4 regions of the Streptomyces sp. NPDC002623 genome follow, and region 3 is predicted to be linked to each of the others. Evidence: riboswitches for the same ligand, from Rfam matches in the RefSeq annotation. Region 3 holds a riboswitch; each other region holds the start of a gene.
What was found. Region 3 has a riboswitch for cobalamin ahead of ACWD4O_RS38425 (CbtB domain-containing protein). Riboswitches for the same ligand answer to the same signal wherever they lie in the genome.
Positions count from the first base shown of each region.

Region 1: it holds a riboswitch for cobalamin, as region 3 does, so the genes downstream of both, metE (5-methyltetrahydropteroyltriglutamate--homocysteine S-methyltransferase) here and ACWD4O_RS38425 (CbtB domain-containing protein) in region 3, are expected to answer to the same signal.
Region 2: it holds a riboswitch for cobalamin, as region 3 does, so the genes downstream of both, ACWD4O_RS29535 (cobalamin biosynthesis protein) here and ACWD4O_RS38425 (CbtB domain-containing protein) in region 3, are expected to answer to the same signal.
Region 4: it holds a riboswitch for cobalamin, as region 3 does, so the genes downstream of both, ACWD4O_RS03450 (ribonucleoside-diphosphate reductase subunit alpha) here and ACWD4O_RS38425 (CbtB domain-containing protein) in region 3, are expected to answer to the same signal.

Region 1 covers NZ_JBSFWB010000056.1:23,117-30,823, reverse strand. Annotated here, with positions in the region: partial or broken gene ACWD4O_RS45395 (bifunctional 3-(3-hydroxy-phenyl)propionate/3-hydroxycinnamic acid hydroxylase) at 1-1,257, opposite strand, end outside; gene ACWD4O_RS45390 (amidohydrolase family protein) at 1,590-2,639, shown strand; gene ACWD4O_RS45385 (hypothetical protein) at 2,887-3,483, shown strand; cobalamin riboswitch at 3,706-3,935, shown strand; gene metE (5-methyltetrahydropteroyltriglutamate--homocysteine S-methyltransferase) at 4,103-6,421, shown strand; gene ACWD4O_RS45375 (hypothetical protein) at 6,486-6,731, opposite strand; gene ACWD4O_RS45370 (LacI family DNA-binding transcriptional regulator) at 6,958-7,707, shown strand, end outside.
Region 2 covers NZ_JBSFWB010000018.1:64,102-71,808, reverse strand. Annotated here, with positions in the region: gene cobN (cobaltochelatase subunit CobN) at 1-2,356, opposite strand, end outside; gene ACWD4O_RS29540 (cobyric acid synthase) at 2,353-3,864, opposite strand; gene ACWD4O_RS29535 (cobalamin biosynthesis protein) at 3,861-4,826, opposite strand; cobalamin riboswitch at 4,928-5,068, opposite strand; gene ACWD4O_RS29530 (hypothetical protein) at 5,229-5,450, opposite strand; gene ACWD4O_RS29525 (anion permease) at 5,485-6,708, opposite strand; gene ACWD4O_RS29520 (lysozyme) at 6,862-7,626, opposite strand.
Region 3 covers NZ_JBSFWB010000032.1:64,624-72,330, forward strand. Annotated here, with positions in the region: gene ACWD4O_RS38405 (tetratricopeptide repeat protein) at 1-699, opposite strand, end outside; gene ACWD4O_RS38410 (oxygenase MpaB family protein) at 759-1,604, opposite strand; gene ACWD4O_RS38415 (acyl-CoA dehydrogenase family protein) at 1,614-2,792, opposite strand; gene ACWD4O_RS38420 (CbtA family protein) at 2,940-3,701, opposite strand; gene ACWD4O_RS38425 (CbtB domain-containing protein) at 3,727-3,948, opposite strand; cobalamin riboswitch at 3,985-4,141, opposite strand; gene ACWD4O_RS38430 (histidine phosphatase family protein) at 4,413-4,976, shown strand; gene ACWD4O_RS38435 (ferredoxin) at 5,036-5,410, opposite strand; gene ACWD4O_RS38440 (DUF6479 family protein) at 5,567-5,932, shown strand; gene ACWD4O_RS38445 (ATP-binding cassette domain-containing protein) at 5,961-7,707, opposite strand, start outside.
Region 4 covers NZ_JBSFWB010000002.1:166,403-174,109, forward strand. Annotated here, with positions in the region: gene ACWD4O_RS03425 (extracellular solute-binding protein) at 1-143, opposite strand, end outside; gene ACWD4O_RS03430 (GntR family transcriptional regulator) at 486-1,250, shown strand; gene ACWD4O_RS03435 (DUF3311 domain-containing protein) at 1,362-1,628, shown strand; gene mctP (monocarboxylate uptake permease MctP) at 1,625-3,253, shown strand; gene ACWD4O_RS03445 (GNAT family N-acetyltransferase) at 3,338-3,844, shown strand; cobalamin riboswitch at 3,897-4,032, shown strand; gene ACWD4O_RS03450 (ribonucleoside-diphosphate reductase subunit alpha) at 4,155-6,524, shown strand; gene ACWD4O_RS03455 (ribonucleotide-diphosphate reductase subunit beta) at 6,524-7,558, shown strand.

The DNA of each region.
Region 1 (7,707 bases), on a different contig from region 3:
CGTCCAGCCGTACCCGCCCGCCGTCGGGGCCGGTGACCCAGGGCTGGGGGATCTGGCGTCCGGAGGCCTTCGTGCGCGGGCGGGCCAGAAATCCCTCGGCGTAGCGGGCGACCGGTATCCAGTGCGCGTCCACCAGCCGGCCGCTGACGGCGGACATGCGGCGGACGGCGTGCAGCACGGTGTCCCGGGCACGGGCGAGGGGCAGCCGCCGTTCGGTGATGATCTTCCCCGTGAACACGGCCCGCCGGGTGATCTCCTTGACGTGCGGCTTGCGTTCGGCCTCGTAGGAGTCGAGGACGCGGTCTCGGGCAGTTCGCCGCGCAGCACGGCGGCGAGCTTCCAGCAGAGGTTGGCCGTGTCCCGCACCCCGGCGGCCATGCCCTGACCGATCCACGGCGGCATGGCGTGGGCCGCGTCGCCCGCGAGGAAGACCCTGCCGACGCGGAAGCGGGCGGCGAAGCGGACGTGGTGGCTGTAGACGGTGGCCCGCAGGATCTTGATCTGGTCCCGGCCGATCCCGTACCTGGCCACCATGGCATGGATCGCGTCGTCGGTGGTCAGGTGCTCCTCGTCGTCGCCGGGCAGGATCGGGAACTCCCAGCGGTGGTGGCCGAGGGGGGTCGGGCAGTCGACCGCGGGGCGGGCGGGGTCGCAGCGGAAGCGCAGCCGGTCGTGGTCCGGCCAGGGCTTGAGCATCTCGGTGTCGACGACCACCCAGCGGTCCTCGTACGTCCGTCCCTCGTAGCCCACGTTCAGCTGGGCGCGGGTGAGACTCGAGCCGCCGTCGGCCGCGATCACGTACTTCGCGCGCACCCGCCGTACGGAGTCGTCGGCGGTCCCGACCACCGTCAGCTCCACCCCGTCGGCGTCCTGGCGCAGCCGCAGGCACTCGTGCCGCAGCAGGATCTCGACGCCGGGATAGCGGTCGACGCCGTCGCGCAGGACCTGCTCCAGCGCGGGCTGGTAGAGGAACATCTGCGGCGGGTGGCCGTGTCCGCGCGGCGAGGGGCAGGCGCTGAGGAAGGTGCGGCCGCGCGCGTCGACGAAGTCCAGCGGCCGCTCGGCCAGCATGTCCTCCTTAAGCCGGTCCGCCAGCCCGATCCGCTGCCAGATCCGGATGACCTCCTCGTCGGTGGAGATGGCCCGCGCCCGGGAGTAGATCTCCGCGTCGCGCTCCAGCACGAGCACCCTCAGTCCCAGCGCTCCCAGCAGGTTCGCCGCGGTCACGCCGGTGGGCCCGTACCCGATCACCGCCACGTCGTACGCAGTGCCCCCGCCGCAGTCCGCGGCTCCGACCTCAGCTCCGACCTCGGCTCTTTCCTTGGCTCTTTCCTTGGCGCTGACATGGCTCACCAGGCCACCTCGCTGTCTTCCATCGGCTCATTGTTGTAGCGTTTACTACAATTGGAATGTTCGCTACGCTAATCCGGCCGGCGGAGACGGTCAAGAGTCGGCGCGGGTGCGCCGCATCCACACCCGCATCCGAGGCCACTCGTCGAGCCCGTCGGCACGCGGCGTGGCCTGCGGCCGGAAAGACTGGATCGACGTCGCCTCGACCTGCTCACCCCAGAAAGCCGAGAGACCTCCTCATGACCACCGCACCCCGCCGGATCGACGTCCATCAGCACGTCATCCCGTCCTTCTACCGCGACGCCCTCGCCAAAGCAGGCATCGCCGAGGCGGGCGGCCGCGCCCTGCCCGACTGGAGCCCCGAGGCCGCCCTGGAGCTGATGGACCTGCTGCGGGCCGAGACGGCGATCCTCTCCGTCTCCACCCCGGGCACCGGCTTCCTCACCCACCCCGGCGAGGCCGCCGACCTGGCCCAACGACTCAACGACCACTCGGCGTCCGTCGCCGCCGAACACCCCGACCGCTTCGGGTGGTTCGCCACACTGCCCATGCCCGACATCGACGCGTCGGCGCAGGAGGCGGAGCGGGCCCTCGCCCGGCTCGGGGCGGACGGGGTCACCCTGCTCGCCAACAACCAGGGCGCCTACCTGGGCGCCGAGGGCCAGGACTCACTGTGGCGCGTGCTCGACGAGCACGGCGCCGTCGTCTTCGTCCACCCCGCCGAACTCCCCGCACCCGCCGTCGACGGAATCCCCCCGTTCGCCGCCGACTTCCTCCTCGACACCACCCGCGCCGCCTACCTCCTGGTCCGCAACGGCATCCCGCGCCGCCACCCGAACATCCGCTTCGTCCTCAGCCACGCCGGCGGCTTCGTCCCTTACGCCTCGCACCGCATGGCCGTCGCCATCGCCGCCGACACCGGACGCAGCCCCCTCGACACCCTGGACGACCTGCGCGACTTCTACTACGACACCGCTCTCTCCGCCAGCCCCGCCGCCCTGCCCACCCTGCTCGCCTTCACCCGCCCCGGACACGTCCTGTTCGGCAGCGACTGGCCCTTCGCCCCCACCCCTGCCTCCCAGTACTTCGCCAACGGACTGGACAGCGGCGTGGACCCCCACACGCTGACAGCCGTCAACCGCACCAACGCCGAAGCTCTCTTCCCCCGCCTGGCCACGAAGCCGGCCGGGCCGGCGCCGGCCCGGCCGCTCCCCGTGCGGCTGCGCCAGTCCGCCCGACGGGCCGGCGCCCGCCTCTTCTACAAGCTCATCCAGCCCGGAACCCACTGAGAGCCCGACCGCCGCCGCGCACCCGATGCCCCCGGAGACAGCCGATGCCCAGACGGCCGTCGCCACCGGCGGCGGGCGGAGTTGCCGAGGATCCGCCGGTCTCTCCGGATTCCGCGAGCTGACGACTCGTCAACTACCTCTGAGTCACGGCCACTTTACTGACCGGGTGGGGCAATTGGCGGCAAGCGGTGGTCTACTGAGGTACATGCCCCTTTTGGACGATGAGCGGGAAGCTCTCATCATGGGTGTGGCCATCGCAGGAGGCGGGTCGGCGCTCCTCCTCGTCGGCGGGCTCATCTGGGGATTCCCGTGGCAGGTGATCCTGCTCGTGGTGGCTTTCACGGTCGTGCTCGGGGTCGCGATCTCCGCCATGACATTGGCCGAGGTACGGCGTGACGCGGAGCGGCAGGCGCGCAGCCGCGCGATGCTGACCGCCTGGGCGGGCCGCAACGGAGGGCGTTGCGAAACAGACTTGGCCGCGCTCACCACCGACGGGGAGCAGTGGAAGCTCCCCGCGAGCCCGCTCTTCCGCGGCGAAGTGCTGGCCGTGGTGCACCGGGACGGCGTCGAGGTGGGCATCGCCTGCTCCATCGTCGACGACGGCCTCGAGGGCGGAAACAGCTGGTACACGGCGATCCTGGTCCGCCTCACCGAGGAGCGGCCGCCGACCCGACTGCACCGCCGGGAGATACGCCGACTGGATCTGCCGCCGGGCGTGGTGTCGGTGGAGACGGGTCGCCAGGAGCTGTGCGTGCGGTACGTAGGCTGGCCCGACGCGTCGCCGGTGCTGGACACGCGGGTCGACGCCGCCGTCCGCCTGGCGGCGAGCCCGCAGGAGGCGTGACGCCGACGCGTCCGCGCCCCCGGCCCCGGCCCCCGCTCCGGCCCGCGAGTCGCCCCGGTTCTTCACTGCTGTCGGCCGTACGACCAGGGCCGGGCAACCCGGGCGGAGGGAGACGCGGGGGCGCGTTTCCCTCCCCCGATCCGTTCCACACGCGTCCGCCATGTGGCCCACGCCACCATCCGAATGCCGGACACCACGGGCCGCATCCCTGACGGTCGCCGTACGGTGGCTGGTGCAGCTGGTTCGCCCCGTCCGCCAGGCGGGATGCGTCGCAAGAGGGAACCCGGTGGGAATCCGGGACTGCCCCGCAGCGGTGAGCGGGAACGACCGCCGTCATACGCACTGGGTCCACGCAGGGCCTGGGAAGCGACGGCCAGTAGGTGTCTCGTACGACTTCGTACGACACAGACGTGCCCGCGAGTCCGAAGACCTGCCAACTGCCCGCACCCGAACCACTCGTGTGCGGACATCCCGGTGACCTCGTGGGCGGGTCGGCGTACCTACCAGGCGGACGACCGCGCCGTACCTTGCGCAGTCGGTCTCCGTCCGGTTCGTCACCCCTTCGCGCTCGCGTCCCGTCCCCGGGATCTCAGGGATTCATCTCGCGAAGGAGATCTCCGTGACCACCAAGCCCGCAGCCGCGGCAGCACGGGCCACCGTGTACGGCTACCCCCGCCAGGGCCCGAACCGGGAACTGAAGAAAGCCATCGAGGGCTACTGGAAGGGCCGCGTCACCGCCGACGCCCTCCGGACCGCCGCCGCCGAACTGCGTGCCGACAACTGGCGGCAGATCGCCGAGGCCGGCATCCACGAGGCGCCCACCGGCGACTTCTCGTACTACGACCACGTCCTGGACACCACCGTCATGGTCGGCGCGATCCCCGACCGCCACCGGGCGGCCGTCGATGCGGACGCCCTGGACGGCTACTTCGCCATGGCGCGCGGTACCCAGGACGTCGCGCCGCTGGAGATGACCAAGTGGTTCGACACCAACTACCACTACCTCGTCCCCGAGTTGGGCCCGGACACGGTCTTCACGACCGACTCCACCAAGCAGGTCGCCGAGCTGGGCGAAGCCCTTGCCCTCGGGCTCACCGCCCGTCCCGTCCTGGTCGGCCCGGTCACCTATCTGCTGCTGGCCAAGCCTGCCCCCGGCGTGGCGGCGGACTTCGACCCGCTGACCCTGCTGGACCGTCTGCTCCCGGTGTACGCCGAGGTCCTCGCCGACCTGCGGGCGGCGGGCGCGGAATGGGTGCAACTCGACGAGCCCGCCCTCGTCCAGGACCGCACCCCGGCCGAGCTCAACGCCGCCGCCCGCGCCTGCCGCGACCTCGGGGCCCTCACCGACCGGCCCAAGCTGCTGATCGCCTCCTACTTCGACCGGCTGGGCGAGGCCCTGCCCGTCCTGGCCAAGGCTCCCGTCGAAGGGCTCGCCCTGGACTTCACCGACACCGCCGCAGCCAACCTCGACGCGCTGGCAGCCGTGGGCGGGCTGCCCGGCAAGCGTCTGATCGCCGGTGTCGTCAACGGCCGCAACATCTGGATCAACGACCTGTCGAAATCCCTCGCCCTGCTCGGCACCCTGCTCGGCCTGGCCGACCGGGTCGACGTGGCCGCCTCCTGCTCCCTGCTGCACGTCCCCCTCGACACGGCCGCCGAACGGGACGTCGACCCGCAGATCCTGCGCTGGCTCGCCTTCGCGAAGCAGAAGACCGCCGAGATCGTCACCCTCGCCAAGGGGCTGACCCACGGCACCGGTTCCATCTCGGCGGAACTGACCGCGAACCGGTCCGATCTGGCCTCCCGCGTGAACTCCCCCGTCACCCACGACCCTGCCGTCCGGGCCCGCGCCGAGGCCGTCACCGATGCTGACGCCCGCCGCTCCCAGCCCTACGCCGAACGGGCCGCGGCCCAGCGCACCCACCTCGGCCTGCCGCTCCTGCCGACCACCACCATCGGCTCCTTCCCGCAGACCGGCGAACTGCGCACCGCCCGCGCGGACCTGCGGGCCGGCCGGATCGACACGGCCGGCTACGAGGAGCGGATCAGGGCCGAGATCCAGGAGGTGATCGCCTTCCAGGAGAAGACCGGCCTGGACGTCCTGGTGCACGGCGAGGCCGAACGCAACGACATGGTCCAGTACTTCGCCGAGCAGCTCACCGGCTACCTCGCCACCCAGCACGGCTGGGTGCAGTCCTACGGCACCCGCTACGTCCGCCCGCCGATCCTGGCGGGCGACGTCTCCCGCCCCGAGCCGATGACCGTGCGCTGGACGACCTACGCCCAGTCCCTCACCCCACGCCCGGTCAAGGGCATGCTCACCGGCCCGGTCACCATGCTCGCCTGGTCCTTCGTCCGCGACGACCAGCCCCTCGGCGACACCGCCCGCCAGGTCGCCCTCGCCCTGCGCGACGAGGTGAACGACCTTGAGACGGCGGGCACTTCGGTCATCCAGGTCGACGAGCCCGCCCTGCGCGAGACGCTGCCGCTGCGCGCCTCCGACCACCCCGCCTACCTCGCGTGGGCGACGGAGGCGTTCCGGCTGACGACGAGCGGCGTCCGTCCGGACACCCAGATCCACACCCATATGTGCTACGCCGAGTTCGGCGACGTCGTCCAGGCCATCGACGACCTCGACGCCGACGTCATCAGCCTGGAGGCCGCCCGTTCCCACATGCAGGTCGCCCGCGAACTCGCCGCCCACGGCTACCCCCGCGAGGCCGGCCCCGGCGTCTACGACATCCACTCCCCGCGCGTCCCGAGCGTGCAGGAGGCGGCCGAACTGCTGCGCACCGGCCTCGAGGCCATCCCCGCCGAACGGCTGTGGGTCAACCCCGACTGCGGCCTGAAGACCCGCGCCTGGCCCGAGACCCGCACCTCGCTGGAGAACCTCGTCGCCGCCGCCCGCACGGTCCGCGGCGAGCTGACCGCGTCCTGACCGACCGTCCCGAGAGCCGGGGCGCCACGAGCGCCCCGGCCCCCACTCGGGTCCGGCCGAGGGCTCAGGAGCAGAAGTCGGCGATCGTGCGGGTGAGGATGTCGGTCAGGCGGTCCAGCGAGGCGAGGCCGACGTACTCGGTCGCCGCGTGGGCGCGCTCGCGGACCGCCCCTGGGTGATGGAGCCCGCCGCCTTCCTGCCCGACCTCGTCTGGAGCGGCAAGCACCCGACCGTCCCGCTGCGGCAGCTTCCCCGCGGGCAGCGCGCACGCCGCGTCTTCACCGTCGTACGCCGCGGCCGCAGCGGACATCCCGCCGTCCTGGCCTGCCGCAATGCCCTCTCGCGGGCGGTCGCCCTCGACTCCGACCGGGCGGAGGACAGCACGGCCCACCGGTGCCAAGGCCCTGTGCGGCAACTGAACAGAGCGCTCCGGTCTTGCCTCCCCGTGTCGGGTCCCGTTACCTTGCGGCGAGTCTCTGACCAGGTACGCGGTGCGGTCCGGCGCATCGGTGCCCGGCGAGCGGAACGGGCATCGGGTGACAGGTCGAGGCAAGGGACGGCAGGAGGCGCAGCACGGTCTGCTGACGAACATCGCCGCCGAGGCGGGGGTCTCGCTCAGCACCGTGTCCAAGGTGGTGCACCGGCGCCGGGACGTGGGCGCGGCGACCCGGGACCGGGTCGAGGAACTGCTGGCGCGGTACAGGTACGTCCGCCCGTGGGAACGGGATCCCGCGACGCCCCGGCAGATCATCGTCGTCTTCCGCGATCTGTCCGGTCCGTACACGCTGGAGGTCGCCCGGGGCATCGTGGACGCGGCCGGCGAGCTCGGCATCGACGTGGTCACCGGGACGACGAGCCGGCGGTCGATCTCCGGGTGGCTGGAGGAGTGCGTGGCGCTCGGCGCGGCGGGGATCGTGATCGTGATCTCGATGCTGGCCGAGGACGACCAGCGGCGGATCGTCGAGCAGCGGCTGCCCGTGGTGCTGATCGACCCGCTCAGCGCTCCGTCCGAGGACATCCCGAGCATCGGCGTGACGAACTGGAGCGGGGCCCGGGACGCCGTCCAGCATCTGCTGGAACTGGGGCACACCCGGATCGGCATGGTCGCGGGCCGGTCGCACTCCCTGGCCGGGGCGGCGCGCGTGCACGGTTACCGGGCCGCGCTGGAGGAAGCGGGGATCGGCTACGACCCCGCGCTCGTCCGCTCGACGGACTTCGACTACACCGAGGCGCTCGCGGCGAGCCTGCAGATCCTGCGAGCGGACGACCCGCCCACGGCCGTGTTC
Region 2 (7,707 bases), on a different contig from region 3:
GCCGCGGCACGACCTCGGTGCAGGCGAACTCCAACACCGCGACGGCGTCCGGGAGTTCGACCCCCACCACCTCACGCACCAGCGCGGGGACCGCGGCCGTCGCCCAGCCCCGCTCCTCCATGCCTTCCGCGAACCGGCGGCACAGCTGCTCCAGCAGGTCGATCGCGTCGGCCGCCGAACGGGCCGGACCCTCGACCAGGTCGGTCAGCTCCACCGGTGCCTTCACCGGCGCGCCCGGCTCGGCCAGCAGATCCTTCTCCACCAGGCCGAAGTGCTCGGCGAGACAGGCCCGCAGCCCCGGCAGGGCGTTTGCCGCGCCGCCCCACACCTGCGAGGCCCGCAGCACGGCCAGCACGAGGTTCACCCGCGCCTCGTCGACCGGACCGCCGCCGAGGATGTGCAGGCCGTCGCGGATCTGGACGTCCTTGATCTCGCACAGATAGCCGTCGATGTGCATGACGAACTCGTCGAAGGCCTCGTCGTCCGGCTGGTCGTCCACATGCAGGTCGTGGTGCAGCTCGGCCGCCTTCACCAGCGTCCAGATCTGCGCCCGCACGGCCGGGGCCTTGGTCGGGTCCAGGTCGGAGACGAGCGCGTACTCGTCGAGGAGCTGCTCCAGCTTGGCCAGGTCGCCGTAGGTGTCGGCACGCGCCATCGGCGGCACGAGGTGGTCGACGACCGTGGCATGCCCGCGCCGCTTGGCCTGGGTGCCCTCGCCGGGGTCGTTGACGATGAACGGGTAGATGAGCGGGAGTTCGCCGAGGACGGCGTCCGGGGCGCAGCCGCCGCTGAGCCCGAGCCCCTTGCCGGGCAGCCACTCCATCGTGCCGTGCTTGCCCATGTGGACGACGGCGTCCGCGCCGAAGGAGTTGTCGAGCCAGCGGTAGGCCGCCATGTAGTGGTGGGACGGCGGCATGTCGGGGTCGTGGTAGATCGCGATCGGGTTCTCGCCGAAGCCGCGCGGCGGCTGGATCATCACGACGACGTTCCCGAACTGGAGGGAGGCCAGCACGATGTCGTCCCCGTCGACGTACAGGTTGCCCGGCGGCTCGCCCCACGCCTCCAGCATCCCGCCGCGCAGCTCCGGGTCCAGCTGGTCGAACCAGGCCCGGTAGTCGGCGAGCGGCACCCGCGCGGGCGCGGCGGCCAGCTGCTCCTCGGTGAGCCATTCGACGTCGTGGCCACCGGCGTTGATGAGCCGGTGGATCAACTCGTCCCCGTTGTCGGGGTACTCGGTGAGCGAGTAACCGGCGTCCTTGAGCGCGTCCAGCACCCGGACCGCCGAAGCGGGCGTGTCGAGTCCGACCGCGTTGCCGACCCGCGAGTGCTTGGTCGGATAGGCGGTGAAGACGAGCGCCAGCTTCTTCTCGGCGTTCGGCGTGTGCTTCAACTGCGCGTGCCGTACGGCGATCCCGGCGACGCGTGCGGCCCGCTCGGGGTCGGCGACGTACACCGGAACGTCGTCCGGGCCCTGCTCCTTGAAGGAGAAGGGGACCGTGATCAGCCGGCCGTCGAACTCGGGGATGGCGACCTGCATGGCCGCGTCCATGGGGGACACGGCCGCGTCGGAGGCCATCCACGCGGCGTGCGACGACGTCAGGCACAGCCCTTGCAGTACCGGCACGTCGAGGTCGGCGAGCGCCCCGATGTCCCAGGCCTCCTCGTCGCCGCCGGCCGAGGCCTGCGAGGCGTGCGTACCGCCGGCGGCGAGGACGGTGGCGACCAGGGCGTCGGCCCGGCCGAGGATCTCGTACAGCGCGGGGTCCGCACCGCGCAGCGAACCGCAGTACACGGGAAGGGCGTTGGCGCCCTTCGACTCGATCGCGTCGCACAGGGTGTCCACGAAGCCGGTGTTGCCGCTGAGTTCGTGGGCCCGGTAGAAGAGCACGCCCACGGTCGGCCGCCCATCGACGAACGGCCGTTCCCCGTGCACGCCGTACTCCGGCATCTTCTGCGGCTCGACGAACCCCTCGCCGGTCAGCAGCACGGTGTCGGACAGGAACCGGGCCAGCTCGGTCAGGTTGGCGGGACCGCCCTCGACGAGATAGCGCAGCGCCTCCGCCACCACGCCGGCCGGTACGGACGACTCGGCCATCAACTCCGCGTCCGGCACGGTCTCGCCGCCCAGCAGCACGGTCGGGATGCCGGACGCCTTCAGCGCGGCGAGCCCGTCCTCCCAGGCCCGCTTCCCGCCGAGCAGCCGGACGACGGCGAGGTCGGCGCCGTCGAGCAGCGCGGGCAGCTCGGCGGCGACGTCGACGCGGGTCGGGTTGCCGATGCGGTACGCGGCGCTCGTGGCGGCCCGGGCCGCCAGCAGATCCGTGTCGGCGGTCGACAACAACAACACTGTGCTCATGCGGGCGCTCCCGGTGGAATGAAAGGCAGTCCTTGCGGCGCGCCCGACTCGATGAGCCGCCAGAGCGCGTCGGTGTCCGCGTGCTGTTCGATCAGGTCGCCGAGCCGGTCGAGCTGCTCCTCGCGCAGCCCGGCGAAAGAGGTGTCGGGGGCGGGCACGAACCGGCGGCCCGCGGCGGCCGCCACCTCGCGCAGAAACGCCCGCCGGAACCCGTCCGACTCCAGCGAGCCGTGCCAGTGCGTGCCCCAGGTCTGTCCGACCCGGCAGCCGTCCAGGAAGGGGGTTCCGCCCAGGATCTCGGCGACCCCGTGGTGGATCTCGTAGCCGTCGACCGTCTCGCCGAGGGCTTCGCCCACCGGCCTGGTGAGGGTCTTCTCCCGGGCGAACCGCACCCGGACGGGCAGCAGTCCGAGTCCGTCGACCCGGCCCCGGCGGCTCTCGACGTCGTCCTCGATGCGCTCGCCGAGGATCTGGAAGCCGCCGCAGATCCCGAGGATCGGCCGGCCCTCCGCCGCCCGGCGCAGCAGGGCCGCGGCCAGCCCGCGCTCGTGCAGCCACTCCAGGGCCCGGACCGTGCCCCGGGTGCCGGGCACGACGACGAGATCGGCGTCGGCGAGCTCCTCCGGCCGGTCCACGAACCGCACGACGACACCGGGTTCGGCGGCGAGCGCGTCCACGTCGGTGAAGTTGGACATGAGCGGTATCGCGCAGACGGCGACCCGCAGCACGTCCTCGCCGACGGGCGGGGCGGTGTTCGACTCACGCACGGTGCCGCGCAGCGAAACGCGCAGTCCGTCCTCCTCGTCGATCCCGAGCCCGTGCCGGAACGGCAGCACCCCGTAGGTCCGCCGCCCGGTGAGCCCGAGCAGCATGTCGAGCCCCGGCTCCAACAGGGAGACGTCGCCGCGGAACTTGTTGACGAGGAATCCGGCGACGAGCGCCTGATCCTCGGGGGACAGAAGCGCGACGGTCCCGAAGAAGGACGCGAAGACCCCGCCACGATCGATGTCACCGACGACGAGGACGGGAAGCCCGGCATTCCGGGCGATCCCCATGTTGACGATGTCGGTCCGCCGAAGATTGATCTCGGCGGGAGAGCCGGCCCCCTCACAGATCACCGCGTCATACGTGCCCCGCAACTCGGCGAGACAGTCGAGAACGGTTCCCAGGAGTTTCTGCTGCCGCCCCCCGTGATACCCACGGGCACTGAGCTCCCCGACGGGCTTCCCGAGCAGCACGACCTGACTGCTCTGCTCGCCGCCCGGCTTCAGCAGCACGGGATTCATGAGCGCGGTCGGCTCGACCCGGCAGGCCTGGGCCTGCATGGCCTGCGCCCGCCCGATCTCGGCGCCTTCCTTGGTCACGAACGAGTTCAGGGACATGTTCTGGGCCTTGAAGGGCGCGACCTTCACCCCCTGCCGCACCAGCCACCGGCAGATCCCGGCCGTGACGACACTCTTGCCGGCATCGGAGGTCGTGCCGGCCACCAGAAGACCGCCGCCCGTCATGAAGTACGCCCCTTCGCTTTCGCGTTCACCGTCGTGGCGAGGGTGCGCGCGGCGACGGTCACGCCGAGCGCGAGCAGACCGACCCGGCGGGAGAGCCGCGCGGCCCGTTCGATGTCCCGGGCGACGACGGGCCGCCCGGCCGCCCCGTTGAGCACGGGCCGGTGCTCGACCCGGCCGCCGTACGACAGGGTCCCGCCCAGCCGCACGCCGAGCGCCCCGGCGAACGACGCCTCGACGGGTCCGGCATTGGGACTGGGATGCCTGCCCGCGTCCGCCCGCCAGGCCCGAACGGCCCCGCGCGGATCGCCCCCGGCCACGGCGGCGAGCACAGCGGTCAGCCGAGCCCCCGGCCACCCGGCCAGGTCGTCGAGCCGAGCGGAGGCCCACCCGAAGCGCAGATATCTCGGCGACCGGTGCCCGACCATGGCGTCCAGGGTGTTGACGGCCCGGAACCCGACCAGCCCCGGCACCCCGCCGACGGCCCCCCACACCAGCGCCCCCACGACGGCGTCGGAGGTGTTCTCGGCGACGGACTCCACCACGGCCCGGGCGATCCCGTCCGCGTCCAGCGACTGCGGATCCCGCCCGCACAGATGCGGCAGCCGCTCCCGCGCGGCGTCGACGTCACCCGCTTCGAGGGCCCGCCCGATGCCCCGCGCCTCGCGGACGAGGGAGGAGCCCCCGACGACGGCCCAGGTGGCGGCGGAGGTGAGGACGACGGAGACGGCGGTGGAGGACCGTCCGCCGCGCGAGACGGCAGCCCCCAACGCGACGGCGCTCCCGGCGCACACGAGGGTGTGCAGAGCGCCCCACCCCCGATGGTCCCGCCACAACACCCGCTCCACGCCACCCGCGGCCCGCCCGAACGCGGCGACCGGATGCCCCCGGCGGGGATCGCCGAGGATCAGATCGCCGAGGAGGCCGGCGGCGGCGCCGTACGCGAAGACGCGATCGGCACGCACGGGCTCAGCCGGCCGTGGGGTCGGGCAGCGAACCGGTGCGGTACCTCAACGGCCCAGCGAGCATGGCGATATGTCCTCACTCAGGGTGTCCGCGCCCTGGTTCGACTAGACCGGCGGGGAGAGTTCCTGGCTCCCGGGGGCTTACTACCCCGGTGACAGTGGCGGGACCGCGCCGGATTCGCACCGGCTTCCTCTCCTACCGCCGTTGATGGCTCCGGCAGTCCACCACGGGCCCGGAACGGCCGTCAACTTGCCGTTGACCTGCACAGGGAGAGTGTGCAGAACCCCACACCGCTGCCACGACGGCCGTCACTCGCGCACGGCTCCCGGAGGAAAAAACGGACCGCCCCGTGCGGCTCCTCGCGAGAGCCGCACAGGGCGGTGAGTGCCGTCGGCCGGGCGTCAGACCACGATCAGCGAGATCCCGTAGGCCACCGCGGCCGCGCAGGCGACGAAGCACGCGTACGCGCCCGTCACCGCGAGGGTGGCCGAGCCGCCCTCCGCCGTTGCGCGTTCCTGCCGCGACAGACCCATGACGCCCAGGGTGAACAGAGCCACCAGGCCCACGGTGACCACGAGGCTGACGCCGAAGACGGAGCCCAGGGCCGCCCAGTCGATCTTCATGCTGTTTCTCTTCCTTCGTACCGGGTGCGCGGGCTCAGACGGCCGGGGCCGTGGGCTCGGTGGCCGTGGCGGTGGCGGAGGCGGTGGCGGCGGGGGACGGGATGGTGGCCGTCAGGCTGTCGGCGACCGGGGCCGCCGTCGGGATCGCCGCCGGCTCCTCCGTCCCGTTGACGTTCGAGGCGTCGATGACCTCGCGCCGCGAGATCTTCCAGATCGCCGCGCTGGAGGCCACCAGGAAGATCGCGACCACCGCGGTGCCCCAGTCGCCCAGGTCGGTCACGGACTCGGCCAGCGCACCCACCAGGGCCGCCGCCGGCAGCGTCAGGCCCCACGCGACGAACATCCGCGTCGCCGTCGACCAGCGGACCACTCCGCCCTTGCGGCCGAGCCCCGCGCCCATCACCGCACCGGAGACCGAGTGGGTGGTGGAGAGGGAGAAGCCGAGGTGGGAGGAGGCCAGGATGACCGTGGCCGCGCTGGTCTGGGCGGCGAAGCCCTGCTGTGGCTGGAGGTCGGTCAGGCCCTTGCCCATGGTGCGGATGATGCGCCAGCCGCCGAGGTAGGTGCCGAGCGCGATGGCGAGGCCCGCGGAGAGGATGACCCAGGTGGGCGGGTCCGAGTCGGGGGCCACGGCGCCGCCGGCCACGAGGGCGAGGGTGATGATGCCCATCGTCTTCTGCGCGTCGTTCGTGCCGTGGGCGAGCGAGACCAGGCCGGCCGAGGCGATCTGGCCGGCGCGGTAGCCCTTCGCCGCGGCCTTGCCGTCGGCCTTCTTGCCGAGGGTGTAGGAGAGGCGGGTCGCCAGAAACGCCGCGATGCCCGCGACGATCGGGGCCGCGATCGCCGGGATCAGGACCTTGGTGACCAGGGCGTCGCCGTGCACCGCGCCCATGCCGGCCGAGGCGATGGTGGCGCCGATCAGGCCGCCCATGAGGGCGTGCGAGGAGCTGGAGGGCAGGCCCACCAGCCAGGTCAGCAGGTTCCAGAGGATGGCGCCGACCAGGGCGGCGAAGATGACCTCGGGCCGGATGCCGGTCTCGTCGACGAGCCCCTTGGAGATCGTGTTGGCGACCTCCACGGAGAGGAACGCGCCGACGAGGTTGAGCACGGCGGACATGGCCACCGCGACCTTGGGTCTGAGTGCACCGGTCGAGATGGTCGTGGCCATCGCGTTGGCGGTGTCGTGGAAACCGTTCGTGAAATCGAACGCAAGTGCGGTTACGACCACAATCGCGAGGATCAGCGAGAAGCTTTCCATTTACCCAGGCATTCGTTCGAAGTAATCGGCCGGTTGAACGTAAGTAACCTGAATGAACGGAAGGTGAACTGGAGGGGGCTTGGTGGTGTCCAGTAGGGCAGGGGCGGGGCTCCGTTTCTTCCCTGTGCCGCCGGCGGCACAGACGCCGCACGGCTAGTCCCCTTGCGCGAAGCTCTGCAGCCGGTCGGCGGAGCCGTTGAAGAGATTCTGGTCACCCGGCAGGCTGCCGCTGTCGGCGTACTGCCAAAAGGTCCACGCCGACCATCCGGCCGGCAGGGCGCCCGCGTCGGCGGACCGGTAACGGGCGATCCACAGGGCGTGATCCGCGGCGAAGGCGCTGCTGCCGCCCGTGCAGAGGTTCCACCAGTGGGTCGTCGTGTAGATCACCGGGCGACGGCCGGTGAGCCGGTGCACCTCGTCGCTGAAGGCCCGGATCCAGGCCACCGTCTGCGCCTCGGTCAGGCCGTAGCACCTGTTCGAGCCGCCGTAGGGGTTGTACTCGATGTCGAGGGCGGGCGGCAGGGTCCGGCCGTCCGCGCTCCAGCCGCCGCCGTTGCCGACGAAGTGCGCGGCCTGCGCCTTGCCCGAGCCCTTGTCCGGCAGCGCGAAGTGGTACGCGCCGCGCAGCAGCCCGACCGCGCCGGCGCCCTCGTACTGCGCTTCGAAGTACGGGTTGCGGTAGGAGGTGGACTCGGTCGCCTTGACGTAGACGAACCCCGCCCCCGCGGCCTTCGCCCGCGGCCAGTCGACGGTCTTCTGGTGGGACGAGACGTCATGCCCCCTCGGCTGCTCCGCCGCACGGGCGGGCGCCTGGGCGAGCGCGGTCCCCGCGGCGGCGAGCGCCACGGCACAGGCCGCCCATGCGAGGCCGCGGCGACGCGAGGACGGCGTGGACAGCGAGGACGGCAAGGACGGCAAGGACGGCAAGGAGGGCGTGGACGGCGTGGGCGATGGAGCGTGGGCGCGAGCCATGATTCCCCCGGAACGGCGGCGTGCACG
Region 3 (7,707 bases):
GGCGACGAGGATCGCCCAGGGGTCCTCCAGGTCGAACGGCGGGGCCCCGGTGGCGATCTCGTAGAGCACGCACCCCAGCGAGTACAGGTCGCTGCGCTGGTCGACCTCTTCGCCGCCGATCTGCTCCGGCGACATGTAGTGCGGGGTGCCCATGGCGATGCCGGTGCCGGTGAGCCGGGAGGTGAAGCCGATGTCGTGGCCGAGGCGGGCGATGCCGAAGTCGCAGATCTTCACGGTGCCGTCGGCGAGCCGCACGATGTTCGCCGGCTTCAGATCGCGGTGCACGATGCCCTGCCGGTGGGTGTAGGCGAGGGCCGCCGCGAGCTGGTCGGCTATGTCCACGACGTCGGGGACGGGCAGCGGCCGGCGCTCGCTGTCGTCGAGCAGCTGGCAGAGGTTGCTGCCGTCCAGGAGTTCCATGACGAGGAAGAGGACGCCGTCGCTGTCGCCGAAGTCGTGGACGACCGTCACCCCGCGGTGCTGGAGCGAGGCGGCGACGCGGCCCTCGCGCCGGAACCGCTCGCGCAGGACGCCTCCGAAGGACGGGTCGTGGTGCGGGCCGATCGGCTTGAGGCATTTCACGGCGACCTGTCGGCCGAGGGACTCGTCGCGGGCCCGCCACACCTCGCCCATGCCACCGCGCCCGATCAGGTCCAGCAGCCGGTACCGGCCCTGGATCAGCCTGCTCTCCTCCGCCATAGCGCGCCGCCGCCCCCGTAACTTTCCGGCCCTCCCCCTGGCTGGTTCAGTATGGCGGCCTATCGCCCGACTTTGTACGGGGCAGGCCGGGCTTGTGGGCCGAGCCGCGCCATGGCCCACAGGATGTGTTTGGACGGGAGTTGCCAACGCAGACGTGCGGGAACGCAGCGCAGCAGGGTGCCCGTGGCACGCAACTCGCGGGTGACGACCGCGGGTCTCGGGGCCTGTCTGCCGTACAACTCGTGGGCGTACGGCGGCAGCGAGGCGTACGCGAGGTGCGCCACACGCCGCCAGAGCAGAGCGCGCGCCGGGACGAGCAGCGGGTGGATCGGCGGCCGGAGCAGGAAGTCGTCCACCTCGCGGGCGTCGGCTCCGGCGGCGAGTTCGGGGCGGATCTTCTCGAAGTAGGCGGCCAGCTCCGCCTGGTCGGCGGGCACGGCCTCGGGGTCGAGGCCCACCAGGCGGGCGCCGACGCGCTGTTCGGATATGTAACGGTCGGCGGTCCGGTCGGTGAGGGGGTATCCGGAGCCGCGCAGGACGTGCAGGTAGGAGTCGATCTCGGCGCAGTGCACCCACAGCAGCAGCTCGGGGTCGTCCACGCCGTACCGTTCGCCCGTCTCCGGGTCGTTCGCGGACAGCATGCGGTGGATCTTGCGGACCCGGGCGCCGGCCTGCTCGGCGGCCTCGGCGGTGCCGTAGGTCACGGTGGCGACGAAGTTCGCGGTGCGCATGAGCCGGCCCCAGGCGTCCTGCCGGAAGTCGGAGTTCTGCATGACTCCGCGGACGGCACGTGGGTGCAGTGCCTGGAGATAGAGCGCGCGGATCCCGGCGACCCACATCATCGGATCGCCATGGACCTGCCATGTCACGCTCTCGGGGCCGAACAGCCCCGGGTCGGCGGTCATACCGGCAGGCTAACGCCGTACCCGCGGCATCCCCAGCCCTATCCAGGAGATGATCTCCCGCTGGATCTCGTTGTTGCCGCCGCCGAAGGTGAAGATCACGGCGGAGCGGTAGCCCCGTTCGAGCTCGCCGTGCAGCACGGCGCCCGCGGAGCCCTCCTGGAGTGCGCCGGGGGCCGCGACGATCTCCATCAGCCAGGCGTAGGCGTCCCGGCGGGCCTCGGAGCCGTAGACCTTGACGGCGGAGGCGTCCTGGGGCGTGAGGGTGCCGTTCTGGAGGGCGCCGACCATCTGCCAGTTCAGCAGCTTGAGCGCGTCGAGCTTCACATGGGTCCGGGCCAGCCGGCGGCGCACCCAGGGCAGGTCGACGACCCGGCGGCCGTCGGCGAGCTTGGTCTCCGTCGCCCAGCGCTGCACGTCGTGCAGGGCGCGGATGGCCATCGTGCCGTGCGCGGCGAGGGTCACGCGCTCGTGGTTGAGCTGGTTGGTGATCAGCCGCCAGCCCTGGTTCTCGGGACCGACCCGCCGGGAGACCGGGACCCGGACGTTCTCGTAGTAGCTGGCGGTGGTGTCGTGCGAGGCGAGGGTGCGGATGACCGTGCAGGAGTAGCCGGGGTCGGCGGTCGGCACCAGGAGCATGGTGATGCCCTTGTGCGGCGGGGCCTCGGGGTCGGTGCGCACGGCGAGCCAGACCCAGTCCGCGGTGTCGCCGTTGGTCGTCCAGATCTTCTGCCCGTTGACCACGTACTCGTCGCCTTCGCGTACCGCACGGGTCTTGAGGGCGGCGAGGTCGGTGCCGGCGTCGGGCTCGCTGTAGCCGATGGCGAAGTCGATCTCACCGGCGAGGATCTTCGGCAGGAAGTCGGCCTTCTGCTCGTCCGTGCCGTACCGCATGATCGTCGGGCCCACGGTGTTGAGCGCCATCAGCGGCAGCGGCACGCCGGCCTGGGCGGCCTCGTCGAAGAAGACGAACTGCTCGATGGGCGTGAGGCCCCGGCCGCCGTACTCCTTCGGCCAGCCGACGCCGAGCCAGCCGTCCGCGCCCAACTGGCGGATGGTCTTGCGGTAGAAGCGTTTCGCGGCGACCGGGTCGATGTGCCGGGCGTAGGCGTTGGCCGGCACCAACTCGGCGAAGTAGGCGCGCAGTTCGGTGCGCAGCCGCAGCTGCTCGGGCGTGTGGTCGAGGTGCACGGCGCCTCCTGGCTTCCCAAGGCCGGTGTCCGGACGGTCCTGACGGCGCACACGGTAGAACGTGTTCCAGAAATTGGGAATGGGGAGCGCAACGCCAGAAGGGCCCCGGAGCAGAAGCGCTCCCGGGGCCCTTCGACCGTGCGGCGATCAGTGAGGTACCGGAGTCGGCTGGGCCGTCACCGCCGGCTTCCTGGCGGCCTCGGGAGCCAGCAGGCGCTCCGCGAGCACCCCGAAGACCAGCCCGAAGGCGGTCCACAGGGCCGCCTGCACGGCGAGGGCGGCGAGCCGGTACTGCCACAGCAGAGTCGCAGGGAAGTCCGCCGGAGCCTCGTTGAACGACGGCAGGAAGGCGTACGCCAGGCCCACGACGAGGACGAAGAACCCGCCCGCCGCCAGCGTGGCGTTCCAGTTGCCCAGGCGCGGCGCGAGACGCCTGCCCAGGACGACGGCGCCGACCGCCAGCAGCACACTGAGCACGACCATCAGGAAGTACAGCGTGGTGCGCTGGTTCAGCGTGTCGGGATCCCCGACGGCCGGCGGGTTGGCGGGGTACTTCAGGAACGGGACGACATACACCGAGACCAGCCCGGCGCCCGCCAGGAGCAGCGCGCTCGCGCGCGGCCCGAAGCGGCCGATGCGGCCGAGCGCGAAGCAGTACGCGAGGGCCGCGATGCCGCCGAAGGCGACCCCGTAGACGAGGACGCCGGTGGACAGGCCCGCGGTGGACTGCAGGGTGCGGCTGACGAGTTCCTCGCCGCCGTGCTCGTGGGCGTGCGTCTCCTCGAAGGCGATCGCCTCGTCGACGCGCGGTTCGCCCAGGAAGTAGGCGACGAAGAGGGCCACCAGGCCCGCGGCAAGTCCCGCGAGCATGCCACGGACCAGGAGGTTTCTGACAGTTGCGGAGTTCATGAGCGGATACGCTTCCTCTTCGCTGTCAGTGGCAGGGGAAGCCGAGCAGGTGGCGGGCGTCGTGCACCCACTCGTGGACGCCCTCGCCGGACACCACGGACGTGGCGCCCTGTTCGGCGCCGACGAAGTACAGCAGGACCAACATCAGGATGCCGAAGAAGACCGCCCACGGGACGATCGCCCCGATCGGCAGCTTCTCGGGGAGGGCGGTAGGGGTAGCGCTCGGCTGGACGGCGGACTGCGCCATGGCAGGACCTCCTGGGGGAACTCGCGTCCCGGCTCGGTGGTGCACAGGACGACGGTGCGGGTCTGACTCACCCGGCCCGCACCTGAGATGGGGGCCCGGCACACAGTGGCGCGACCGTGCCGGGCTTCCACCGGCTTCCGCTTGTCCGTCGTCGATGTCGATTTCGTCGAGGACCGTACCGCGAAAGTGCAGATCCGGCCAAGGGCGCACGGACGGGGTACGGGAGCGGGACCGCCGGCCCGTCCGGCAGGATGACCTCCGATGACGGGTGCGGAACTGCGGGCGCGGCCCGGTCGCGCGGGGCCGGAGGCCGCCGAACACCGGCGGGTCGAGGGCGTGTTGTCGGCCCGCGCCGCCCACCGGGCCACGACGGACCCGCGGCTGCCCGCCCGGGTTCCGACACGGCCGGCGCCCGTCCCGGTCATGTGCCGGATGCCGCACGGGACACGAGAGAAAGGCGTCGCATGACGAGCAGGCTGGTCCTGGTCTCCCCCGCGCTCACCGCCGCCCTGCGCGAGGCGCGGTTCGACGACGGCGGTCCGCTCGACGACGTCGGGCGGCGGCGGGCCCGGGCGGCCGCCGGGACGCTGCCGACGGCCGAGCGCGTCTGGACGTCGCCCACCGTGCGCTGCCGCGAGACGGCCGTCGCACTGGGCCTCGACGCGGTGGACGCGCCCGGGCTGGCGGCGCTGGACGCGGGCCGCTGGCGGGGCGAGGCGCTGGCGGACGTGGGGGCTCGGGAGCCGGACGCGCTGGCCGCGTGGCTCACGGACCCCACGGCCGCGCCGCACGGCGGGGAGTCGGTGCGGGCGGTGTGCGAACGGGTGGCCGCCTGGCTCGACACGGCCGCGCTGCAGCCGGGGCGGACCGTGGCCGTCGCCGAGCCCGAGGTCGTCCGGGCCGCGGTGGTACGGGCGCTGGGAGCGCCGGAGTCGGCGTTCTGGCGCACTGACGTGCCGCCGCTGACGGCCGTGGAGCTCAGCGGCCGGTCGGGGCGCTGGAACGTACGGATGGGCAGCCCGCTCTGAGACGTCCGCCGTGAGTCGCCCCTGCGAGGTGTCCGCCGCGAGGGCGCCTGCGCGCGGTCTCAGCCCAGCGTGGCGAGAAAGTCCGTGCAGGTCGCGGCGCAGGCGCGGCAGGCGGCCGCGCCCTCCTCGGCTCCCGGATGCTTGTCGAAGACATGGGCGCACTCCAGGCAGACGGTCCGGCACCACTCCAGCTGGGCGCGGATGCCGGCCTCGTCCATCCGGTTGTCCTCGGACAGCACCCGGCAGGTCGCGTCGCACACCTCCGCGCACATGATGCCCTTGCGTCGCACGAGTTCGTCTCGTTCGGTCCCCTCCGGGTCCACGAGGCTCGCCCGCAGCGCACAGGTTCGCGCACATTCGGTGCACGCCTGCGCGCAGGCGAAGCGGTCCTCCAGGAATCGGAAGAGTTCCTGTTGGGATGTCGTCGAAGTCACCCCCGGCGGGTAGCCGGTAGGAGCGGCGCCAAACCCGCCCGGCAGCAGCGACGTCTGCCGGACGCCATGCGTGAGGTTCCGTCGACGGGGAGTCACGTCTCCGGACTGGTCCCGGAATGGCGGGTTCATGACCCGTTACGGGGGTATTCGGCTGATATGACTACCGCAAGCATGCAGCTGGCCGCCGCGAGCGGCCTGCTCAGTCTCGTGATGTTCGTCGTCGGCATGGCCGTGCTGGCCGTGCTGGCCGGCGGCTTCTGGCTGGGCGCGCGTGTCAAGTCGCGTGAGCCGGACCGGCCGCGCCCCGAGGAGCAACCGCAGCTGCCGCCGGGCGGCGCGGTGCGTGAGATCCGCGAGAACCGCGAGCCCGACGAGGTTCCTCGGACCCCGAAGGGGGGCCGCCCCCTCACCCCGTACGAACTGAGCAACATGCAGACCCGGGCGAGCACGGACCAGAAACGCCCGCGCTGGAGCCGCGGCAGCAGCGGCTCGTTCGGCGGCGGCGGCCTGGGAGCCCACTGATCACCGGGCTCCCCCTCGCCCGCGCCGGTCAGGCGCCGACGTAGGCCGCCAGGTGCTCCCCGGTGAGGGTGGGACGGGCGGCGACGAGGTCGGCAGGCGTGCCCTCGAAGACTATCTTTCCGCCGTCGTGGCCGGCGCCGGGGCCGAGGTCGATGATCCAGTCGGCGTGCGCCATGACGGCCTGGTGGTGCTCGACGACGATGACGGACTTGCCGGAGTCGACGAGCCGGTCCAGCAGGCCGAGCAGTTGTTCGACGTCGGCGAGATGGAGACCGGCGGTCGGCTCGTCGAGGACGTAGACGCCGCCCTTGTCGCCCATGTGGACGGCCAGCTTGAGCCGCTGCCGCTCGCCGCCGGACAGGGTGGTGAGCGGCTGGCCGAGGGTCAGGTAGCCGAGCCCGACGTCGGCGAGCCGGTCGAGGACGCGGTGCGCGGCCGGGGTGGCGGCCTCGCCGGCGGCGAAGAACTCCTCGGCCTCGCTCACCGACATCGCCAGCACCTCGCTGATGTCCCGGCCGCCCAGGCGGTATTCGAGGACGGCAGGCTGGAACCGCTTCCCCTCGCAGTCCTCGCACATCGTGGCGACCGTCTGCATGATCGCCAGGTCGGTGTAGATGACACCGGCACCGTTGCAGGTGGGGCAGGCGCCCTCGGAGTTGGCGCTGAACAGCGCCGGCTTCACCCCGTTGACCTTGGCGAACGCCTTGCGGATCGGATCGAGCAGTCCGGTGTAGGTCGCCGGGTTGCTGCGTCTGGAGCCGCGGATCGGGCTCTGGTCGACCGACACCACGCCCTCCCCGGCGGGCACCGACCCGTGCACGAGCGAGCTCTTGCCCGATCCGGCGACGCCGGTGACCACGCAGAGCACACCCAGCGGGAGGTCGACGTCCACGCTCCGCAGGTTGTGCGTCGTCGCGCCGCGGATCTCCAGCGTGCCGCTCGGCTTGCGCACCTCGTCCTTCACCGCGGCCCGGTCGCCGAGATGGCGGCCGGTGACCGTGTCGGCGTCCCGCAGCCCCTCCACGGTGCCCTCGAAGCACACGGTTCCGCCGGCCGTGCCGGCGCCCGGGCCGAGGTCGACGACGTGGTCGGCGATCGCGATGACCTCCGGCTTGTGCTCCACGACGAGCACGGTGTTGCCCTTGTCCCGCAGCCGCAGCAGCAGGTCGTTCATCCGCTGGATGTCGTGCGGGTGCAGGCCGATGGTGGGCTCGTCGAAGACGTAGGTGACGTCGGTGAGCGAGGAGCCGAGGTGGCGGATCATCTTGACGCGCTGCGCCTCGCCGCCGGACAGCGTGCCCGAGGGCCGCTCGAGCGCGAGGTAGCCGAGGCCGATCTCCACGAACGAGTCGAGGGTCTGCTGGAGCGCGGTGAGCAGCGGCGCCACCGACGGCTCCTCGAGCGCGCGCACCCATTCGGCCAGGTCACGGATCTCCATCGCGCAGGCGTCGGCGATGCTGATCCGCTCGATCTTCGAGGACCTGGCGCCTTCGCTGAGCCGGGTGCCGTCGCAGTCGGGGCAGGTGGTGAAGGTGACGGCCCGCTCCACGAAGGCCCGGATGTGCGGCTGCATCGCCTCCTTGTCCTTGGACAGGAACGACTTCTGGATCTTCGGGATCAGGCCCTCGTAGGTGAGGTTGATGCCATTGACCTTGATCTTGACCGGTTCCCCGTAGAGGAAGGCGTGCAGCTCCCGCTTGGTGTACCTGCGGATCGGCTTGTCCGGGTCGACGAAGCCGGACTGGGCGTAGAGCTGCACGGTCCACTGGCTGTCC
Region 4 (7,707 bases), on a different contig from region 3:
TTCTGCGCGTCGACGGTGAGCCAGACGGTGAGCTCCTTCGCGTCGGAGCCCTTCGAGTCCCCGCTGCCGCCGTCGTCCCCGCACGCCGCGATGGACACCATCATGCCCGCGATACCGATCGCGGCTATCAGCTTGCGCTTCACGCCATCCTCCTCAGGGATGCCCACACCCCCCCGCCCACCAGCCGGGACCTGGACCAATGGTGTAGACCAGTGCGCAGAGCTTGGCTGAGACCAATACGCCTGTCAAGGGTGGCCGAAACGCCTTTGACCAGCCGTTATGGGACCTACATATGCAGGAACCTTTAAGTAAGAAGCCGTCGAAAACATCACCCCCGGAAGACACGGCTCCGGTAGACCACTTGCCCTGGTGGACTAGACCAGAAGAGGCGGCGACGGTATACAGAAGGGATCACGGAGTGCGCGGGCCGCCCGATAGGCTGCCGTGCCACGATGTGACCGCATCCGCAGCCGGGAAGGCAGGCCATGAGCACCGACGTCAGCAGTGCGGAGAACGAGGGTGGGGCGACCGTCCGTACCGCGCGTGTGCCCAAGTACTACCGCCTCAAGAAGCACCTGCTGGACATCACGGAGACACAGTCCCCGGGCACCCCGGTGCCGCCCGAGCGCACGCTGGCGGCCGAGTTCGACACCTCGCGCACGACCGTCCGGCAGGCGCTGCAGGAACTGGTCGTCGAGGGCCGGCTGGAGCGCATCCAGGGCAAGGGCACGTTCGTCGCCAAGCCGAAGGTCTCCCAGGCGCTCCAGCTCACCTCGTACACCGAGGACATGCGCGCCCAGGGTCTGGAACCGACGTCTCAGCTGTTGGACATCGGCTACATCACCGCCGACGACCGGCTCGCCGAGCTGCTCGACATCACGGCAGGCGGGCGCGTGCTGCGCATCGAGCGGCTGCGCATGGCCAACGGCGAGCCGATGGCGATCGAGACGACCCATCTGTCGGCGAAGCGTTTCCCCGCCCTGCGCAGGTCGCTCGCCAGGTACACGTCGCTGTACACCGCGCTCGCCGAGGTCTACGACGTCCATCTCGCCGAGGCCGAGGAGACCATCGAGACCTCCCTGGCCACCCCGCGCGAGGCCGGCCTGCTCGGCACCGACGTGGGTCTGCCGATGCTGATGCTCTCCCGCCACTCGCTGGACAAGGAGGGCCGGCCGGTGGAGTGGGTCCGGTCGGTGTACCGGGGCGACCGGTACAAGTTCGTCGCACGCCTGAAGCGGCCCACCGAGTGAGGATCTTGTAGTCGTATACGGAGGCGGTCTTCCGCTGCGCTTATTCGTCCCTTACATTGCCTGCGCATTACAACGGTGATCAAGGCGATCAGCGAGGGGATGGAGCCGCCGATGTCAGATGCCCCGGAAGTGCCGAAGGAGCCGGTGGTGACGCCTGTGCGCGTCGTCATCGCCCTGTGTCTGTTCGCGCCGTTCGTGGCGATGCTGTGGGTGGGTTCGTACGCGAAGGTCGATCCGGCGTTCATCGGGATCCCCTTCTTCTACTGGTACCAGATGCTGTGGGTGCTGCTGTCCACCGCGCTCACGGTGACCGCGTACAAGCTGTGGCAGATCGACCAGCGCGGCCGTAGGACCCGGAGCGGGGGTGCGGCGGAATGAACGACGGCGTGAACGGCGTGGCACTCGCCGTCTTCATCTTCTTCTTCCTGGCCGTCACGGCCATGGGCTTCCTGGCCGCGCGCTGGCGCAAGGCCGAGAACGAGAACAGCCTCGACGAATGGGGCCTGGGCGGCCGGTCGTTCGGCACCTGGGTCACCTGGTTCCTGCTCGGCGGCGACCTCTACACCGCGTACACCTTCGTCGCCGTCCCGGCGGCGATCTACGCGGCGGGCGCGGCCGGCTTCTTCGCGGTGCCCTACACGATCCTCGTCTACCCGCTGATCTTCACGTTCCTGCCCCGCCTGTGGTCGGTCTCCCACAAGCACGGCTATGTGACGACCTCCGACTTCGTGCGCGGCCGCTGGGGCTCGAAGGGCCTGTCGCTGGCGGTCGCCGTCACCGGCATCCTGGCAACGATGCCATACATCGCGCTGCAGCTCGTGGGCATCCAGGCGGTGCTCGACGTGATGGGCGTCGGCGGCGGCGAGGACACCAACTGGTTCGTGAAGGACCTGCCGCTGCTGATCGCGTTCGGCGTGCTGGCCGCCTACACCTACTCCTCGGGCCTACGGGCCCCCGCGCTGATCGCGTTCGTGAAGGACACGCTGATCTACATCGTCATCGCGGTGGCGATCATCTACATCCCGATCAAGCTCGGCGGCTTCGACGACATCTTCGCCAAGGCGGGCGAGGCGTTCAGCCAGACCAACCCGGCGACGGGCAAGCCGCGCGGCGCGCTGGCGCCGGGCGAACCCGGTCAGTGGACCTACGCGACGCTGGCGTTGGGCTCGGCGCTCGCGCTGTTCATGTACCCCCACTCGATCACGGCGACGCTCTCCTCCCGCAGCCGTGAGGTGATCCGCCGCAACACCACGATCCTGCCGCTGTACTCCCTGATGCTGGGCCTGCTCGCGCTGCTCGGCTTCATGGCGATCGCCGCCGGGGTCAAGGTCACCAACGGGCAGCTGGCCATCCCGCAGCTGTTCGAGGACATGTTCCCGGCCTGGTTCGCGGGCGTGGCGTTCGCGGCGATCGGCATCGGCGCGCTCGTGCCGGCGGCCATCATGTCGATCGCGGCCGCGAATCTCTTCACGCGCAACATCTACAAGGACTTCATCAAGCCGGACGCGACGCCCGCGCAGGAGACCAGGGTCTCCAAGCTGGTCTCGCTCCTGGTGAAGGTGGGGGCCCTGGTCTTCGTCCTCACCATGGACAAGACCGTCGCCATCAACTTCCAGCTGCTGGGCGGCATCTGGATCCTGCAGACCTTCCCGGCCCTGGTCGGCGGCCTCTTCACCCGCTGGTTCCACCGCTGGGCCCTGCTCGCCGGCTGGGCGGTCGGCATGCTCTACGGCACGGTCGCCGCGTACGGCGTCGCCTCCCCGACCCAGAAGCACTTCGGCGGCTCGTCGAAGGAGATCCCGGGCCTCGGCGAGATCGGCTACATCGGCCTGACGGCGTTCGTCCTGAACGTCGCCGTCACGGTGGTCCTGACCTTCGCCCTGAAGGCGCTCAAGGCTCCGGAAGGCATCGACGAGACCAAGCCGGAGGACTACACGGCGGACGCCGGCGACCCGGGCGTCCAGAAGGAACTGCCCCCGGCGACGGCGAACGCCGGTCACTGACCCGAGGAACCGGGCGAAGCACGCGGAGGGCCGTCGGAGACATCCGGCGGCCCTCCGCCCTGTGCGTGTCGCACACTGCCTGGCATGGACATCCACATCCGGGCAGTACGACCCACCGAGCACGACGCCCTCGGCGAACTCACGGCCCGCGCCTACCTGGACGACGGGCTGCTCGACTTCGGCGAGAGCGACGAGTACCTCCACGAGCTGAGGGACGTCGCGAAACGTACGGCCGCCGCCGAGGTGCTGGTCGCCGTGGAGGGCGACGCGGTCCTCGGCGGAGTGACCTTCGTCCCCTCGGGGGGTGCGATGGCCGACATCGCGCGCCCCGGCGAGGCCGAGATACGGATGCTGGCGGTCGCGCGCGAGGCGCGCGGCCGCGGCGCGGGCGAGGCCCTCGTGCGGGCCTGCCTCAACCGGGCGCGGGCCGCGGAGGGCTGCACGGCCGTCGTCCTGTCGACCCAGCGCACCATGGCGGCCGCCCACCGCATCTACGAACGTCTCGGTTTCGTCCGCACACCAGAGCGGGACTGGAATCCCCTGCCGCACCTGGACGACATCACTCTCCTCGCCTACAAGTTGACGCTCTGAAACCAGCGCGACACAACATCTGGGGGTGACACGACAGCCGGGCACAAGATGTATGCTCATGCTCGCTGTCGCCGCAGGGGAATCCGGTGCGAATCCGGAACTGTCCCGCAACGGTGTACACGCGTGCATGTCCACCCATATGTGCACGCCTGTTCAGTCCGAGGTCCTGCCGACAGCGCGCCCGGCCGTCCCGGTCCGGGTGCCCTGACGTCCGGGCCTCGCGGAGTGGGCCGGTGGACGCGACGCCCCGTGCGCTCGTGTGCTGCCCTGCCCTCCGCCAGGCCCCCTGCCGAGCGAGGGAGAGCCTCACGTGACCATCGCGCCAGCCGACCCGGTTTCAGTCTTCGAGCTGGAGACCGACGGTCCCGGGAACGCGTTGCTGCGGACCCTGACCGAGCTGACCGCCGACCTTCCCGACGCCGCCCCCGGCCGGGTCGCCGCCGCCGCCCTGCGCGGCCGGTCCTCGCGGGCCGACGAGGCGGAGCTGCGCGAGCTGGCGACGGAGGCGGCCGCCGGTCTGATCTCCGAGGACCCCGCCTACTCGAAGCTGGCCGCCCGGCTGCTGACCATCAGCATCGCCGCGGAGGCCGCCTCCCAGGGGGTCACGTCGTTCACCGCCTCGGTCGCCGTCGGCCACCGCGAGGGTCTGATCGCGGACCGCACCGCCGAGTTCGTGCGCGTCCACGCGGCCCGTCTCGACGCGCTGATCGACACGACCGCCGACGACCGCTTCGGCTACTTCGGGCTGCGCACTCTGCACAGCCGCTATCTGCTGCGGCACCCGATCACCCGCAAGGTCGTCGAGACGCCCCAGCACTTCCTGCTGCGCGTCGCCGCCGGCCTGGCCGAGGACGACAGCACGCGTGCGCTGGACGAGGTCGCCGCGCTGTACGGGCTGATGAGCCGCCTGGACTACCTGCCGTCCTCCCCCACGCTCTTCAACTCCGGCACCCGGCACCCCCAGATGTCGTCCTGCTACCTCCTCGACTCCCCGCTGGACGAGCTGGACTCCATCTACGACCGCTACCACCAGGTCGCCCGTCTCTCGAAGCACGCCGGCGGCATCGGGCTGTCGTACTCCCGGATCCGCAGCCGCGGTTCGCTGATCCGCGGCACCAACGGGCACTCCAACGGCATCGTGCCGTTCCTGAAGACCCTGGACGCCTCGGTCGCCGCCGTGAACCAGGGCGGCCGGCGCAAGGGCGCGGCCGCGGTCTACCTGGAGACCTGGCACTCCGACATCGAGGAGTTCCTGGAGCTGCGGGACAACACCGGCGAGGACGCCCGCCGTACGCACAACCTGAACCTCGCGCACTGGATCCCGGACGAGTTCATGCGGCGCGTGAACGCGGACGAGCAGTGGTCGCTGTTCTCGCCCTCGGACGTGCCCGAGCTGGTCGACCTGTGGGGCGCGGAGTTCGAGGCCGCGTACCGCAAGGCCGAGCGGGACGGGCTCGCGAAGAAGACCATCCCGGCCCGTGACCTGTACGGCCGCATGATGCGCACCCTCGCGCAGACCGGCAACGGCTGGATGACCTTCAAGGACGCCGCCAACCGCACCGCCAACCAGACGGCCGAGCCGGGTCACGTCGTGCACTCCTCCAACCTCTGCACGGAGATCCTGGAGGTCACGGACGACGGCGAGACGGCCGTGTGCAACCTGGGTTCGGTGAACCTCGGCGCGTTCGTCGACCCGGCGGCCGAGGACGGCGACGGCATCGACTGGGAGCGGCTGGACGCGGCCGTCCGCACCGCCGTCACCTTCCTCGACCGGGTCGTCGACATCAACTTCTACCCGACCGAGCAGGCGGGCCGCTCCAACGCCCGCTGGCGGCCGGTCGGTCTCGGCGCGATGGGCCTGCAGGACGTCTTCTTCAAGCTGCGGCTGCCGTTCGACTCCGCCGAGGCCAAGGCCCTGTCCACCCGGATCGCCGAGCGCATCATGCTGGCCGCGTACGAGGCCTCCGCCGACCTGGCCGAGCGCAGCGGCCCGCTGCCCGCCTGGGACAAGACCCGTACCGCTCGCGGTGTGCTGCACCCCGACCACTACGGCGTCGAGTTCACCTGGCCGGAGCGCTGGGCGGCGCTGCGGACGCGGATCGCGGCGACGGGCCTGCGCAACTCGCTGCTGCTCGCCATCGCGCCGACCGCCACCATCGCGTCCATCGCGGGCGTGTACGAGTGCATCGAGCCGCAGGTGTCCAACCTGTTCAAGCGCGAGACGCTGTCCGGTGAGTTCCTCCAGGTCAACTCCTACCTGGTGAACGAGCTGAAGGAGCTCGGCGTCTGGGACGCCCGCACCCGTGAGGCGCTGCGCGAGTCCAACGGCTCGGTGCAGGAGTTCGCGTGGATCCCGGCCGAGGTCCGCGCCCTGTACCGGACGGCGTGGGAGATCCCGCAGCGCGGCCTGATCGACATGGCGGCCGCCCGTACCCCGTACCTGGACCAGGCGCAGTCGCTGAACCTGTTCCTGGAGACGCCGACCATCGGCAAGCTCTCCTCGATGTACGCGTACGCCTGGAAGTCGGGCCTGAAGACGACGTACTACCTGCGCTCGCGTCCGGCGACCCGGATCGCCCGCGCCGCCCAGGCGCAAGCCCCGATTCCCGTACAGGCGACCCCTGAAGACGCGGTCGCCTGCTCTCTTGAGAACCCCGAGTCCTGCGAGGCCTGCCAGTAATGTCCACCGCCCCCGAAAAGACCGAAAAGGCCGAGAAGAACCTGCTCGACCCGGGCTTCGAGCTGACGCTGCGTCCGATGCGCTACCCGGACTTCTACGAGCGCTACCGGGACGCCATCAAGAACACCTGGACCGTGGAGGAGGTGGACCTCCACTCGGACGTGACGGATCTCGCGAAGCTGTCACAGGGCGAGCAGCACATGATCGGCCGGCTGGTCGCGTTCTTCGCGACGGGCGACTCGATCGTGGCGAACAACCTCGTGCTGACGCTGTACAAGCACATCAACTCCCCCGAGGCGCGGCTCTACCTGAGCCGTCAGCTGTTCGAGGAGGCCGTCCACGTCCAGTTCTATCTGACGCTGCTGGACACCTATCTCCCCGACCCCGAGGACCGGGCGGCCGCCTTCGACGCGGTGGAGAACATCCCCTCCATCCGCGAGAAGGCCGAGTTCTGCTTCAAGTGGATCAACGAGGTCGAGAAGCTGGACAGCCTGCAGACCCAGGCCGACCGCCGCCGCTTCCTGCTCAACCTGATCTGCTTCGCCGCGTGCATCGAGGGCCTGTTCTTCTACGGGGCCTTCGCGTACGTCTACTGGTTCCGCAGCCGGGGCCTGCTGCACGGCCTGGCGACCGGCACCAACTGGGTGTTCCGCGACGAGACGATGCACATGAGCTTCGCCTTCGAGGTGGTCGACACGGTCCGCAAGGAGGAGCCGGAGCTCTTCGACGACCAGCTCCGGCAGGAGGTCACCGACATGCTGCGGGAGGCCGTCGAGGCCGAGCTGCAGTTCGCCCGTGACCTGTGCGGCGACGGCCTCCCGGGGATGAACACCGACTCCATGCGGCAGTACCTGGAGTGCGTCGCCGACCAGCGTCTGGCACGGCTCGGCTTCGCCCCGGTGTACGGCTCGGAGAACCCGTTCTCCTTCATGGAGCTGCAGGGCGTTCAGGAGCTGACCAACTTCTTCGAGCGCCGTCCGTCGGCGTACCAGGTAGCGGTGGAGGGCACCGTCGACCTGGACGAGGACTTCTGATTCTTCCGGGTCTCCCGGCTCTCGCGGTTCTCCTGAGCCTCCCGGATCTGCCGGTCGGCGCGCCTGTCGCGCACGATGCCGACCACGGACGGGAGGATCAGGAGAACCATGATCCCGAGGACCATGAGCATTCCGATCAGGCTTTCCAG